DNA from 3 places in the Savagea faecisuis genome. Region 2 is predicted to be linked to each of the others. Evidence: riboswitches for the same ligand, from Rfam matches in the RefSeq annotation. Region 2 holds a riboswitch; each other region holds the start of a gene.
The links. Region 2 has a riboswitch for S-adenosylmethionine ahead of metA (homoserine O-acetyltransferase MetA). Riboswitches for the same ligand answer to the same signal wherever they lie in the genome.

Region 1 (4,290 bases), 440 kb from region 2:
CAACATTGCTCATCACTCCCTTTAGCACTCGATTCGTTAGAGTGCTAACACTAACTCTAATTTATCAAATCTATATAGGACTGTCAACGATTAGGCTCACTCCATGAGTAAAAACTGTTCAAATACATCATTTCCGTTATACAAACCTTTTTCGGTCAATCGATAATGTTCTGCTTCATAGACGATATACCCATCTTCTATTAATAATTGGAGCACAGAACCGTAAATCGTTTGTAAAGATTGTCCGAACTTCTTTTCGAAGTGTGTAGAAGAGACACCTTTTCTCGTACGCAAACCGAGAAACATTTCTTCTTCCATACGCTCCTCTAAAGTTACTTGATGCGTATCTTTTACAGGACGTTCTCCCGCTTCCACCGCTTTTAAATAATGAGTGAGCGGTCCAATATTTGAATAGCGTTCCCCGTCGAGATAACCATGCGCTCCCGCTCCGACTCCTCCATATTCGTCATTTTCCCAATAAATTAAATTGTGAATCGATTCCGCTCCAGGACGCGCGAAATTGCTCACTTCATATTGTATACGTCCGGCACGCTCCATTTGTTCCATCACATACGTAAACATTTCTCCTTCTACTGAAGCATCGACGAGTTTTAATTGATCATTATTTTTTAAATTGTAAAAACGAGTTTTCGGTTCAATGATTAAGCTGTAGGCAGAATAATGCGGAAGATCTAAGGCGAGAGCGCGTCGAACCGTTTCTTTCCAGTCGTCCATCGTCTGTTCAGGCAGCGCATAAATTAAATCGATACTTATGTTTTCAAAACCGACTTCGCGCGCTGTTTGAATCACTTCTTCCACGTGATGTGCGCTATGTGTCCGGCCGATTTTTTTCAATAATTCATCGTTGAAACTTTGCACACCGATACTTAAACGATGCACACCACGCGCGTATAATAATTGTAATTTTTCACGCGTCAATTCATCCGGATTCGCTTCAATCGTATATTCGCGCAACGTCTTTGGATCGACGACACGCTCAATCAATGTGAGTAGCCGGTCCAATTGTTCAACCGTTAAAGCGGTAGGCGTTCCTCCTCCGATAAATACCGTCTCGAGTTCCCCCGCATACTTCGCATATTGCTGCAATTCTACACCGAGCGCTTCAATATATGCATCGACCGGTTGGTTCGCATAAAATACTTTATTAAAATCACAATAAAAACAAATTTGATGACAAAATGGGATATGAATATACAATCCTCTCATGTCCATCCCTCCAATCCATGCAAAAAAGAGGGCAAGAAGCGCCCTCTTTTCACATTTCGTTCTTTAATTGTAGTCGATTTTTAATATTTGTACAAATTAAAATGGTGTCATATCGTACGTAATTCGAATCTCTTGAATGTCACCACGTTGATGTTTTGCATAAATTTCGTCAATCGTTGGCTTTGGCCATGCGATTTGCATATTTTTTTCATTATCAACACGGATGCGGTATTCTTCTCCTTCTGGCTCAACTGATAAATACGCCATAAGTTGTTCCGCATCATTTGCTTGTAATGTTTCGTCCCATTGTGCGATATAATAGTTTAAACGAACGACTTCATCATCCACGATGAAAAAAGTCACCGGAATCGTATCTAATTCGTAATTCCATTGATGCAATGTAATTTGTTGACCGTTCGAAGGTGTCGTCCAAGCGACCTCTTCTTTCTGTAATGGTTCTCCTAATGCATCGACGAGTTGTTGTTCAGTCATGCGATTGTATTGCTCGATCGTCGTAATTGGTTCGACGTCTACACTTTCTTCTGAAGCCGATTCATTTGAACAGCCTACTAATGTCAATAGTGCTACAAAACAGAGCACGAATAATCGTTTTCTCATCCAACTCCTCCAATATTGTTCAATTACACGAATCTTAAAGGAGAAATGTGAAAAGTGTACGAAATTCAGTTCACAACTTAACGAACATCATCGATTGAAAGGAGTATGTTCCTTGAAAAAAAGTATAGGATTACTTACTGTTTTAACATTGATTGGACTGCTATTTTATTTCAATACGACGCGTTCTCCATTCCCAGAATACGAGAGGCGCTTCAATGTCCATTTACCTAAAAATTATACGACCGAGCAAATCGTTCATTTCGAAAAAGCGCCCTTTCAAATAATCGCTGTCTACTCGTATGACGAAGACGTTTCGTTTCCGTCCTTATTTTCTACGCTAGATGCGGAAGGTGTGACAGATGCAAATTTTCATATCGATGCCGTTTTAACACAAATTCCTACGTTCTTTACGATCGAAGCGGAAGTAGGCGATGTGTATGAACATTTGCAACACGACCGGTATGAGCATTTGATCGCGCTTTATAAAAAAGAAGAACGTCGGCTTTACGTGATTGTGTCGACTTAATCATTCGCTACAGCACCGAAACAATCGACACGTTGAATCGTCGAGCGTTTATAATAATGGATTTGACCGTCGTCTAACTCGACTTCCAACCATTCATCTTTTTGCGTTTGCCACGCTTTCCAAAACGCGCTCGCATGGTCACCGTATAAAATATCCGTGCGAAAGGCTCCGAAATAAATTTTAAGGAGTTCCACCTGCTCTGCTATTTCTTCTACTCGTGTCTCAATTTCTCGTTGTTCTACATATGTTGTCATAGTAAAAACCTCTCTTTCCGTTGTAGGAAGAGAGGTTGATAGTATTTCAGCGCACTCTTCCTCATCTCTCAAGCTAAGCTTGCTGGAATTAGCACCGTTCCCTTTCATAGGTGGTTGCCGCAGGATCGTAGGACCAGTTCCTCCCCTGCTCTTGATAAGGAATTTCATTTAATTAACTACATCTTAAAATAGTTTGAATACTTTGTCAAGAGTAGTCTTCCTACAAAACACAAGAAACATTGATAGTAAAGCGTTTTTGTTTGAAAATAAAAAAATGTCTTTCTGGAGGGAACAAATTCAAACAAAAAAATCCCCTCACGCAATATGCGGAGGGGAACATCGATTTAATCTTCATCCATTTTCAAGACAGCCATGAATGCTTCTTGAGGGATCTCGACAGAACCGACTTGTTTCATTCGTTTCTTACCTTCTTTTTGTTTTTCTAACAATTTACGCTTACGTGAAATGTCACCACCGTAACATTTTGCTAAGACGTTTTTACCGAGGGATTTAATCGTCGAGCGTGCGACGATTTTTTGTCCGATTGCCGCTTGGACAGGCACTTCGAATTGTTGACGTGGGATGAGTTCGCGCAATTTTTCAACGATTGCTTTTCCGCGCTCGTAGCTGAAGTCACGGTGTACGATGAAGCTCAATGCGTCGACTTTTTCCCCGTTTAATAAAATATCCATCTTCACAAGTTTAGAAGGTTTGTATCCGATCATTTCATAGTCTAACGATGCGTACCCTTTCGTTTGTGATTTCAATTGATCGAAGAAGTCGTAAACAATTTCTGCGAGCGGTAATTCATAAATGACGTTGACACGTGTTGCATCTAAATAATCCATCGTCATGAAGTTTCCGCGTTTTTGTTGGCAAAGTTCCATTACAGCGCCGACATACGTTTCTGGAACCATAATCGATGCTTTCACATATGGTTCTTCCACATAGTCTACTTTTTGTTGTTCTGGCATGAATGATGGGTTATCGACTTTCAATTGTTCGCCGTCTGTTGTGACAACATTGTAAATAACAGATGGTGCTGTCGTAATGAGGTCGATGCCGAATTCACGCTCAATACGCTCTTGAATAATTTCCATATGGAGCAAACCTAAAAATCCACAGCGATATCCAAAACCGAGCGCTTGTGACGTTTCCGCTTCATATTCTAATGCTGAGTCGTTTAACTCTAATTTTTCTAGCGCTTCACGCAAATCGACATATTTTGACGTATCGATCGGATATAGTCCACAGAAGACCATCGGATTCATACGACGGTATCCGTCTAGCGGTTCTTCTGTCGGGTTTTCAACATGTGTGACAGTATCCCCGACTTGTGTATCTCCGACATTTTTGATCGCCGCCGATAAATATCCGACGTCTCCTACTGTCAATTCATCGCGATTTGTCGCATGCGGTGTGAAGACCCCCGTTTCAACGACTTCGAACTCTTTGCCTGTCGCCATCATGCGGATTTTATCTCCTGGTTTCACCGTTCCGTCGATGATTCGTAAATATACGATAACCCCTTTATACGGGTCATAGTGCGAGTCGAAAATTAAGCCTTTTAACGGTGCGGCAGGGTCGCCTTGTGGGGCTGGAACCTTTTCAACAACTTGTTCTAAAATATCTTCAATTCCGATGCCTGCTTTCGCTGATGCAAGA
Region 2 (4,290 bases):
TGAAAAAATTCCGTCGATCCCTTTAAACATTTTTCGTTTAAAGGAGTAATGGAATGGGGGATTCCAATGGGACAACAATTCAAAAACTCTTTAGAAATGCACGGACGTTTTCACGGAAAGATGGAAACAGTATCGAAAGTATCTCTTTCCAATCGTCACGATTTAAGTTTGGCGTATTCACCAGGGGTCGCTGAGCCGAGTATGGCGATTTTTGAAAATCCACAATCGGTATATGACTACACGATCAAAGGGAACTTAGTAGGGGTCGTAACAGATGGAACAGCAGTGCTCGGGCTCGGCGATATCGGTCCAGAAGCATCTATGCCTGTCATGGAGGGGAAAGCTTTACTATTAAAGCAGTTCGCTCATATCGATGCATTTCCAATTGCTTTAAATACAAAAAGTGTGGATGAAATTGTCGCAACTGTGAAAGCGATGGAACCAACATTTGGCGCAATTAACTTAGAAGATATTTCAGCTCCGCGTTGCTTCGAAATTGAAGATCGTTTAAAAGAAGAATGTAACATTCCGATTTTCCACGACGATCAACACGGGACGGCAATCGTCGTCGCAGCTGGCTTATTAAATGCTTTAAAACTCGTCGATAAAAAAGAGGAAGATGTGAAAATTGTCGTCAACGGAGCTGGTGCAGCAGGTGTTGCGATCGTCCGTTTATTGCTCGACTTAAACTTCCACAACATTATCGTCTGTGATTCACAAGGAATTATTTACGAGGGTCGCGAACATTCGATGAACCCGATTAAACATAAAATCGCGCGTCAAACGAACCGCAAATTGTTACAAGGAACACTTCAAGACGCGATGAAAGGTTCTGATATTTTCATCGGAGTATCGGTCGCAAACTTATTAACGAAACCGTTAATTGATTCAATGAACGAAGATCCGATTATTTTCGGTCTCGCAAATCCGAATCCAGAAATTTCACCTGATCTTGCGAAAGAATACGGCGTGCGTGTCATCGCGACAGGTCGCTCGGATCACCCGAACCAAGTGAATAACGTACTCGCTTTCCCTGGAATTTTCCGCGGGGCACTCGACGTACGTGCAACAGAAATTAACGATGCGATGAAACGTGCAGCAGTTTATGCGATTTCTTCTCTCATTCATGAAGATGATTTAACGGAAGAATATATCATTCCAGATCCATTCGATGCACGTGTCGTTCAAGCTGTTGCAGAAGCAGTCCGCAACGCTGCGATTGAAACAGGAGTGAGCAAACTTCAACAATGCCGCGTCATGTACGCAACGAAATAAACATCATTTGAAAACTGTACATCCTATATGAGAGCGTTGCAAAGCTTTCGTTTTCATAACTCAATACTCTTTCAAACAACAATAAGGCACTTTCTATTCGTTTTCGAATGGAAAGTGCCTTATTTCTTGTCAATACTCTTTTATAGTACGAAGAGAAAAGGATGTTAGAACGAATTTTCGCTCCAACATCCCTCGCATAGACTGCTCTTTTCTTATTCCCACTGATACGGTGTTTCTTGATAAACGTAGTAGTTCAACCAATTCGAAAAAATTAAATGCGTATGCGAGCGCCACGTATTGAGCGGCACTTGCGTCGGGTCATCATTCGGGAAGTAATGTTTCGGCATCGGTGCATCTGGACCTTTCGCTAAATCACGCTCATACTCGTCTTTCAATGTCGTCGCATCATACTCTAAATGCCCTGTCATCATTAAATGACGTTTATCTTTCGATGCGATTAAAAACGCCCCTGCTTCTTCACTCGTCGCTAACAATTTCAATTCAGGATGATTAAGAATATCGTCTTCCTTTACGTCTGTATAGCGTGAATGAGGTGCTTTAAAGACGTCGTTAAATCCGCGCACGATATCTTCCGTCGGATCGATTAACGTATGATCAAACACACCTGTACATTTCCCGGGTAATTCGTGTTTATCGATATCGTAAAAATGGTACAGTGCCGCTTGTGCTCCCCAGCAAATGTTAAACAAACTCGTCACATTTGTTTTTGACCATTCATAAATTTCCGTCAATTCTTCCCAATATTGAACATCTTCAAATTCCATCAATTCAATCGGAGCTCCCGTAATGATCATCCCGTCAAATTTACGGTCTTTAATTTCATCAAACACATTGTAAAACGTATCTAAATGCGTTTTGCTGACATTTTTCGATTCATACGTCGCGGTCGTTAAAAATGTCACATTCACTTGTAGTGGCGTATTCCCTAATAAGCGCAATAATTGAAGTTCTGTCTTTTCTTTTTCTGGCATTAAATTGAGTAGTAAAATATTTAACGGGCGAATATCTTGGGTGAATGCTCGTTCTTCATCCATCACGAAAATTTTCTCCTGTAATAACTTCTCACGAGCAGGCAATGCTTTCGGTATTGTAATTGGCATAATTTTCTCCTCCTTATGTAAAAAACTCCCTTACAATGTAAGAGAGTTTTCGTTCTCTTATCGGTCGGATTGCTCCGTAAGGAATTAGCACCTTGCATTCTGTAGGTTGCTGAAGCGTCAACGGGCCTCGTCCCTCGACTTCTCTTGATAAGACTTATTTGATTTGGTACTCATTATACCAGTTCCTAAACTGTTATCCTAGTGTTCGGCTCACTTTTGATCGACGTAAAATTTATCCAATGTGAACCCGCGACCGATAATTTCTGAAGCGTTCAAAAAGACGACAAAAGAACCTGGTTCGTTCAATTGAATGAGCTTTTTTAAATAGACCGCTTCCGATTGTTCAACAACAGATAAAATCATCGTTTTCTCTTCATTCGTGTAGCCTCCGATAGAATCAACCTTCGTAAAGCCCCGATCGATTTCAGACTGAATGATTTGTTCTACACGCTCTGGCTCTTCTGTAATGATGAGCGCTAATTTCGTTGGGGACGTCTGCAATTGCACGAAATCAATTACTTTACTCGTCACATAAATACTCATTAACGCATACAATGCCAATTCAAAGTCAAAGACGAATGCTGACGTAATGACGACTGCTCCGTCGACAATGAGTTGCGAAAAGCCACTGGAGATTCGCGTATAACGCTTTAAAATTTGCGCGATGAGCGCTGTACCTCCAGTCGATCCGTTTCCACGGTAGACGATTCCGAGACCTACTCCGAGTAAAATTCCTCCGTAAATCGCACTCAACAACGGATTGTCCATCTCCAAATGCCAACCATCCGTTAAATAGATGACGAAAGGTAAAAATACCGTACCGACAATCGTTTTAATACTGAAATCTCGACCGACTAAAACGATGGCTAAAATAAGGAGAGGAACGTTAATAATCCATTGGACGTATGCAGGATTGAATTGATACATTTCATATAAAATCGTACTAATTCCCGATACGCCACCTGCCGCAATGCGACCTGGCAATAGAAAAATGTTAAATGCTAGACCAACAAGGGTTGAACCGATTAAAATAAGAGCATAGTCTAACCACGGGTTGGATTGTAATTGTTTCAGTTTCACTGAATTCCCTCCTTATCTATCCTTTCTATTCTAACAAAATAATGTTTTTGAAACGATATGTTTTCATAATGTTTATCTGACCATTTTTTAGGGAAATACTTGACTAATGATACATTTAGAAGGAGATGGAAATTATGCGTAGTTTAGGTATTGTAAGAAAAGTAGACCATTTAGGGCGAATTGTCATCCCTAAAGAATTGCGAACTTCTTTACATTTAACGAAAGGTGTACCGATGGAAATTTTCGTAGAAGAAGATAAAGTCATTTTACGAAAATATGAAGTCGATGAAGCTTGCGTATTAACAGGGGAAATTACACCAGACAATTTCGAGCTTTCCAATGGTATGTACTTAAGTCCTCGCGGCGCTCAAATGTTAATGGATGAAATAAAAAATAAAATCTCAAAATGATGAAAAGCGACTCACCTCGTACAAGGTGAGTCGCTTTTATTTTATTCTGCGTCTTCTTCTAACTCTACTTCTAAACCTTCTTCATCGTCTTCTGTTTCCACAACAGGTAATACTTTTTCTGTCGTACGTGGATTTGCCTCGATATAGTCGTGTAAGTAACTTTCACGCAATTCGTGACGCATCCAACCCATGAACACTAAAATAATGACGAACGTAATGATCACAGCGTTGAAATTGCCTTTCGAATCTGTTTTGCCGAGTTTGTATAAGAAGAATAACAATACTAATGTCAATAAAATCGAGCCGAGTAAAAGACCTGTTAATAAAGCATCTTCACCCATGTAAAGCATCATTACTTCTTTTTCGAAACTCATTAGCAATGCAGTACCTGCTACGAGTTGTAA
Region 3 (4,290 bases), on a different contig from region 2:
GCAGACGTGGAGTGAAGAGTTAGCTCCTGTTAAAGTGTACGAAGATGAGGATGTCGATGTTTACCAGTTTATCCGTATCGGAAAAGGTTGTCTCTCATACATGGTCATTTCAGGAGAGGAAGCACTCGTCGTCGACCCAGCACGATTTACAGACGTATATGTAAACTTTGCGAAAGAGCACGGTGCTCGCATTACACATATCGTTGACTCGCATTTACATGCGGACCACATTTCAGGAGGGCGCATGTTAGCAAACGAAACAGGTGCACAATATTACATTATGAAAAGCGAAGGAGCAGTGTTCGACTTTGAACCTTTAGAAAATCATGATGAAATTCGCTTTGAGCAAGTGAAGTTAGAAGTGCTCGCAGTGAAAACACCTGGACATACACCGGGAAGCGTCTCATTTTTCGTCAATGATCGCTTGCTCTTTTCGGGAGATACGATTTTCGTTAGTGGTCTCGGTCGCCCAGATTTAGGGAATAAAGTGCGCGAATGGGCGGAAGATTTATTCGATACCGTTCAATCGAAAGTCGCTCAAATTGCAGATGATGTCATCGTCTTACCGGGACATTATGCCGATTTAAAAACCGAGTTGAACGAAAGTCGCTACATCGGAAATACGTTAGGTGCCATTCGTCAGCAAAATGAGAAAATGTTTGAAGCGTCAAAAGAAGAATTTTTATCGCAAGTAGAACGTTCAGCAAGTTCTGTGAAGCCACCGAACTTTGAACGTATTGTAGAATTGAATCGCGGTATGGAAGAAGCGTCAATTGAAGAATGGCAAGAGTTGGAGATTGGTCCGAACCGTTGCGCGGTTCACCACTCTTAAAAAAAGTCCGCCCACGAAATTCGTGAGGCGGACCATTTCTATTTCGAGCGAAAAGCAGCAGATACGCGCTTTTCTGTTTTTAAGTGGATGCGTTCAAAGTTTTCTCGGTGTTGATAAATCATCACGACTAACAGCCCGAGCGCGACCCAAAAGCTTAGGACGGAATGCTTCGTTAACGTTTCGACAATTAAAACGAGATACAACATGAGTCCACCGATCACGATATAGTCAGTTAACCACGTAATGATGAGGAATGCGACGAGTGCAAACAACCCCCAATGCCAATCGAGAGCGAGCATCATACCGATCATCGTCGCCGTTCCTTTTCCGCCGTTAAATTTCATCCATACGGAAAAGTTATGACCGATGACGGCAAATGTTCCAGTGAGTGTATAAAAGAAAAATAATGAATCTGTCTCAATAGTCGAAAATTGCTGAAGTAACCATGCGATAACCCCAATCGCAATCGCTCCTTTCGCGATATCGACGACAGCAACTAATATGCCGTATCCTTTTCCGAGTTCGATAAAGGCATTTGAAGCGCCTGCATTTTTCGTTCCGAGTTCTTTTAAGTTGCGCCCAGATAAGCGACTTGCCAAGATTGAGCCGTGTAAGGAACCGAATAAATAACCGAGGACAATCGCAATACTACTCCATAGAAGCATTAAAATCGCCTCCTTTTTCTTTTCAGTATACTAAATAAGGCCTTCAAACGTGAATAAAAAACAATATTCTAAATATTTTATAATTTCTCTTGACTTTCGAAAAGGTTTAATTATATACTATGTCACAAGATGGAAAACGACATAACAACACTCTTATCCAGAGAGGCGGAGGGACTAGGCCCTATGATGCCCGGCAACCGGTGAAATTTCACAAAGGTGCTACTTCCTACAGGTTTGACTACCTGGAAGATAAGGGGAGGCGAACAGAACTTACAACCCTCTTCTTATTTTGAGAAGGGGGTTTTCAATTTAGATTGAATCTCCCCAAAGCTCGTTCCATCAATGACTAGGAGGGAATTTCAATGACAAAAAATTATGGCAAAGAAACAATTTTACTTCACGCAGGACAAGAACCAGACCCGAATACAGGATCACTTGCTGTTCCTATTCACCGCACGACATCTTACGTATTTAAAAACTCACAACACGCACAAGACTTATTCGCTTTAAAAGAAACGGGTAACATTTATACACGTATTATGAACCCAACAGTGGGCGTCTTTGAAGACCGCGTTGCACAGGCAGAAGGTGGAACAGCAGCGGTTGCTCTTTCTTCAGGAATGGCAGCTATCGCATTTTCAATTTTAAATATTGCGAGTGCAGGAGACGAAATTATCGCAGCGAGCAACTTGTACGGAGGTACATATAACTTATTCACGACGACACTTCCACGCTACGGCATTACAGTGAAATTAGTGGACGTTACGGACCCGAAAGCGTATGAAGCGGCAATTACAGATAAGACGCGTGCAATTTTCGCTGAAACGATCGGTAATCCAGGGCTTCACGTTCTCGATATCGAAGCGATTGCAAAAATCGCACATGACAATGGCTTACCATTGCTCGTAGACAATACATTCCCTTCACCATACGGCTTGAATCCGATTGAGCACGGAGCGGACGTCGTCATCCATTCAGCGACAAAATTGATCGGTGGACACGGTACGACAATCGGTGGTGTCGTTGTAGACGCAGGGAAATTTGACTGGACGCAAGGACGTTTCCCTTACTTCACAGAGCCGGATGAGTCATATCACGGCATTCGTTACGGTGTAGACGTACCGCAAGCGGCATTTGCAACGAAATTGCGCGTTCAATTGTTGCGTGACTTCGGTCCAGCGCTCGATCCTGATAGTGCATTCAACTTCTTACAAGGTCTTGAAACGTTACACTTACGCGTTGACCGTCATAACGAAAACGCATTGAAAGTAGCGAAGCACTTACAAAACCATCCGCAAGTCGAGTGGGTCACATATCCAGGTCTTGAAGATCACCCATCTCATGACTTAGCGAAAAAATATTTGAAAAACGGTTACGGTTCAATCGTCGTCTTCGGTATTAAAGGAGGACGTGATGCAGGACGTGACGTCATCGATAACGTGGAAATCTTCTCACACGTAGCAAACGTTGGAGATGCGAAGTCATTGATCATTCACCCAGCTTCGACAACTCACCAACAATTATCAGAAGAAGATTTGAAAAAAGCAGGAGTCCCAGAAGAGTTAATTCGTTTATCAATCGGTTTAGAATCGGTTGAAGACATTATCGCTGATTTAGATCAAGCGATCGAAAAAGCGACATCGAAATAAAAGAAAAGCGCTGCGACTGTAAAAGTCGTAGCGCTTTTTTAGCTTTGAGCGTATCGTCTCGCTTCCATTTCTTGCAAGCTTTCGCCTTCTTTTCGGAAGAAGCCGAACACATTGACCGTTTGCACGACGTTCGTGAAAGCGAACGGGTCGATTTCTTTAATAATTTGTTCTAAGTCATAAAGCTCGTAACGTGTGACGACGAGATACAGCATATCTTTTTCTCGTTTCGTATATGCACCCATCGCAGGCATGACCGTAATACCACGCACCATCCGTTCATGAATGGCCTTTTGTAACGCTTCGCCATTTTCGGTAATGATGAAGACCGTAAGTTTTTCGTGGCTCGTATGAATCGCATCGATCACTTTAGACGTTAAGTACAAGCCGACCATCGTATACAATGCGTTAGCTGGTTCGAATAACAGACCCGCACAGAAGACGATGACCGCGTTCATCGCAAAAAAGTAAATGCCGACAGGGCGATCTTTAATGCGCGCGAGAAGCATGACGACGATATCCATACCTCCTGTAGAAGCACCTAATTTCATCGTAATTCCAATACCGACTCCGATTAACGTTCCTCCTGCTACCGCATTTAAAATGATATCATCTGTTAAAGAAATGACAGGAAGTATTTCTAGAAAGAATGTCGTAAAGCCGACCGAAATAATACTATAAATCGTAAATCCTTTTCCTACTTTAAACCAGCCTAAAATTAATACAGGAATGTTGAGAAAAAGGAGTAAAACACCGGTTCCCCAGTTGAGGCCTAAAAACTGTTGAGCGACGGTGGAAATCAATTGTGCGACACCAGCGAACCCACTTGAGTAGACGTTGGCATTAATGAGGAAGAAGTTTAACCCCACTGCAACTAATAAAGCTCCGACAATGACTGTTCCAATCCGTTTTGACTCCATAAAAAACATAAGACCCCTCCTATTATATATAATGTTAATCGATTATCGCATAAAAAAAGTAAAAGAACAGTTAGATAAAAAAAGTAAAATAAATGAGAATTTTTTGAAATTTCGGCATGTGTTCACCTGAAAAAGACATAGGTTCAAAAGTATTAATTTGTAAAGTAACGATTATGTGAACTACCCACCACTTAGTTAACCTTACGGTCTACTTGAAGTGGGGGCTT

Region 1: it holds a riboswitch for S-adenosylmethionine, as region 2 does, so the genes downstream of both, ACFQ0V_RS07085 (hypothetical protein) here and metA (homoserine O-acetyltransferase MetA) in region 2, are expected to answer to the same signal.
Region 3: it holds a riboswitch for S-adenosylmethionine, as region 2 does, so the genes downstream of both, ACFQ0V_RS00245 (O-acetylhomoserine aminocarboxypropyltransferase/cysteine synthase family protein) here and metA (homoserine O-acetyltransferase MetA) in region 2, are expected to answer to the same signal.

Annotation. Positions count from the first base shown of each region.
Region 1 covers NZ_JBHTJF010000022.1:457,608-461,897, reverse strand. Annotated here, with positions in the region: gene hrcA (heat-inducible transcriptional repressor HrcA) at 1-6, opposite strand, end outside; gene hemW (radical SAM family heme chaperone HemW) at 97-1,227, opposite strand; gene ACFQ0V_RS07095 (hypothetical protein) at 1,324-1,845, opposite strand; gene ACFQ0V_RS07090 (hypothetical protein) at 1,958-2,371, shown strand; gene ACFQ0V_RS07085 (hypothetical protein) at 2,368-2,625, opposite strand; SAM riboswitch class I at 2,684-2,786, opposite strand; gene lepA (translation elongation factor 4) at 2,970-4,290, opposite strand, start outside.
Region 2 covers NZ_JBHTJF010000022.1:13,060-17,349, reverse strand. Annotated here, with positions in the region: gene ACFQ0V_RS04825 (NAD(P)-dependent malic enzyme) at 67-1,275, shown strand; gene metA (homoserine O-acetyltransferase MetA) at 1,488-2,396, opposite strand; SAM riboswitch class I at 2,451-2,550, opposite strand; gene ACFQ0V_RS04815 (YitT family protein) at 2,607-3,470, opposite strand; gene ACFQ0V_RS04810 (AbrB/MazE/SpoVT family DNA-binding domain-containing protein) at 3,611-3,886, shown strand; gene ACFQ0V_RS04805 (cytochrome ubiquinol oxidase subunit I) at 3,928-4,290, opposite strand, start outside.
Region 3 covers NZ_JBHTJF010000001.1:43,374-47,663, forward strand. Annotated here, with positions in the region: gene ACFQ0V_RS00235 (MBL fold metallo-hydrolase) at 1-832, shown strand, start outside; gene ACFQ0V_RS00240 (glycerol-3-phosphate acyltransferase) at 871-1,497, opposite strand; SAM riboswitch class I at 1,648-1,753, shown strand; gene ACFQ0V_RS00245 (O-acetylhomoserine aminocarboxypropyltransferase/cysteine synthase family protein) at 1,860-3,146, shown strand; gene ACFQ0V_RS00250 (YitT family protein) at 3,185-4,072, opposite strand.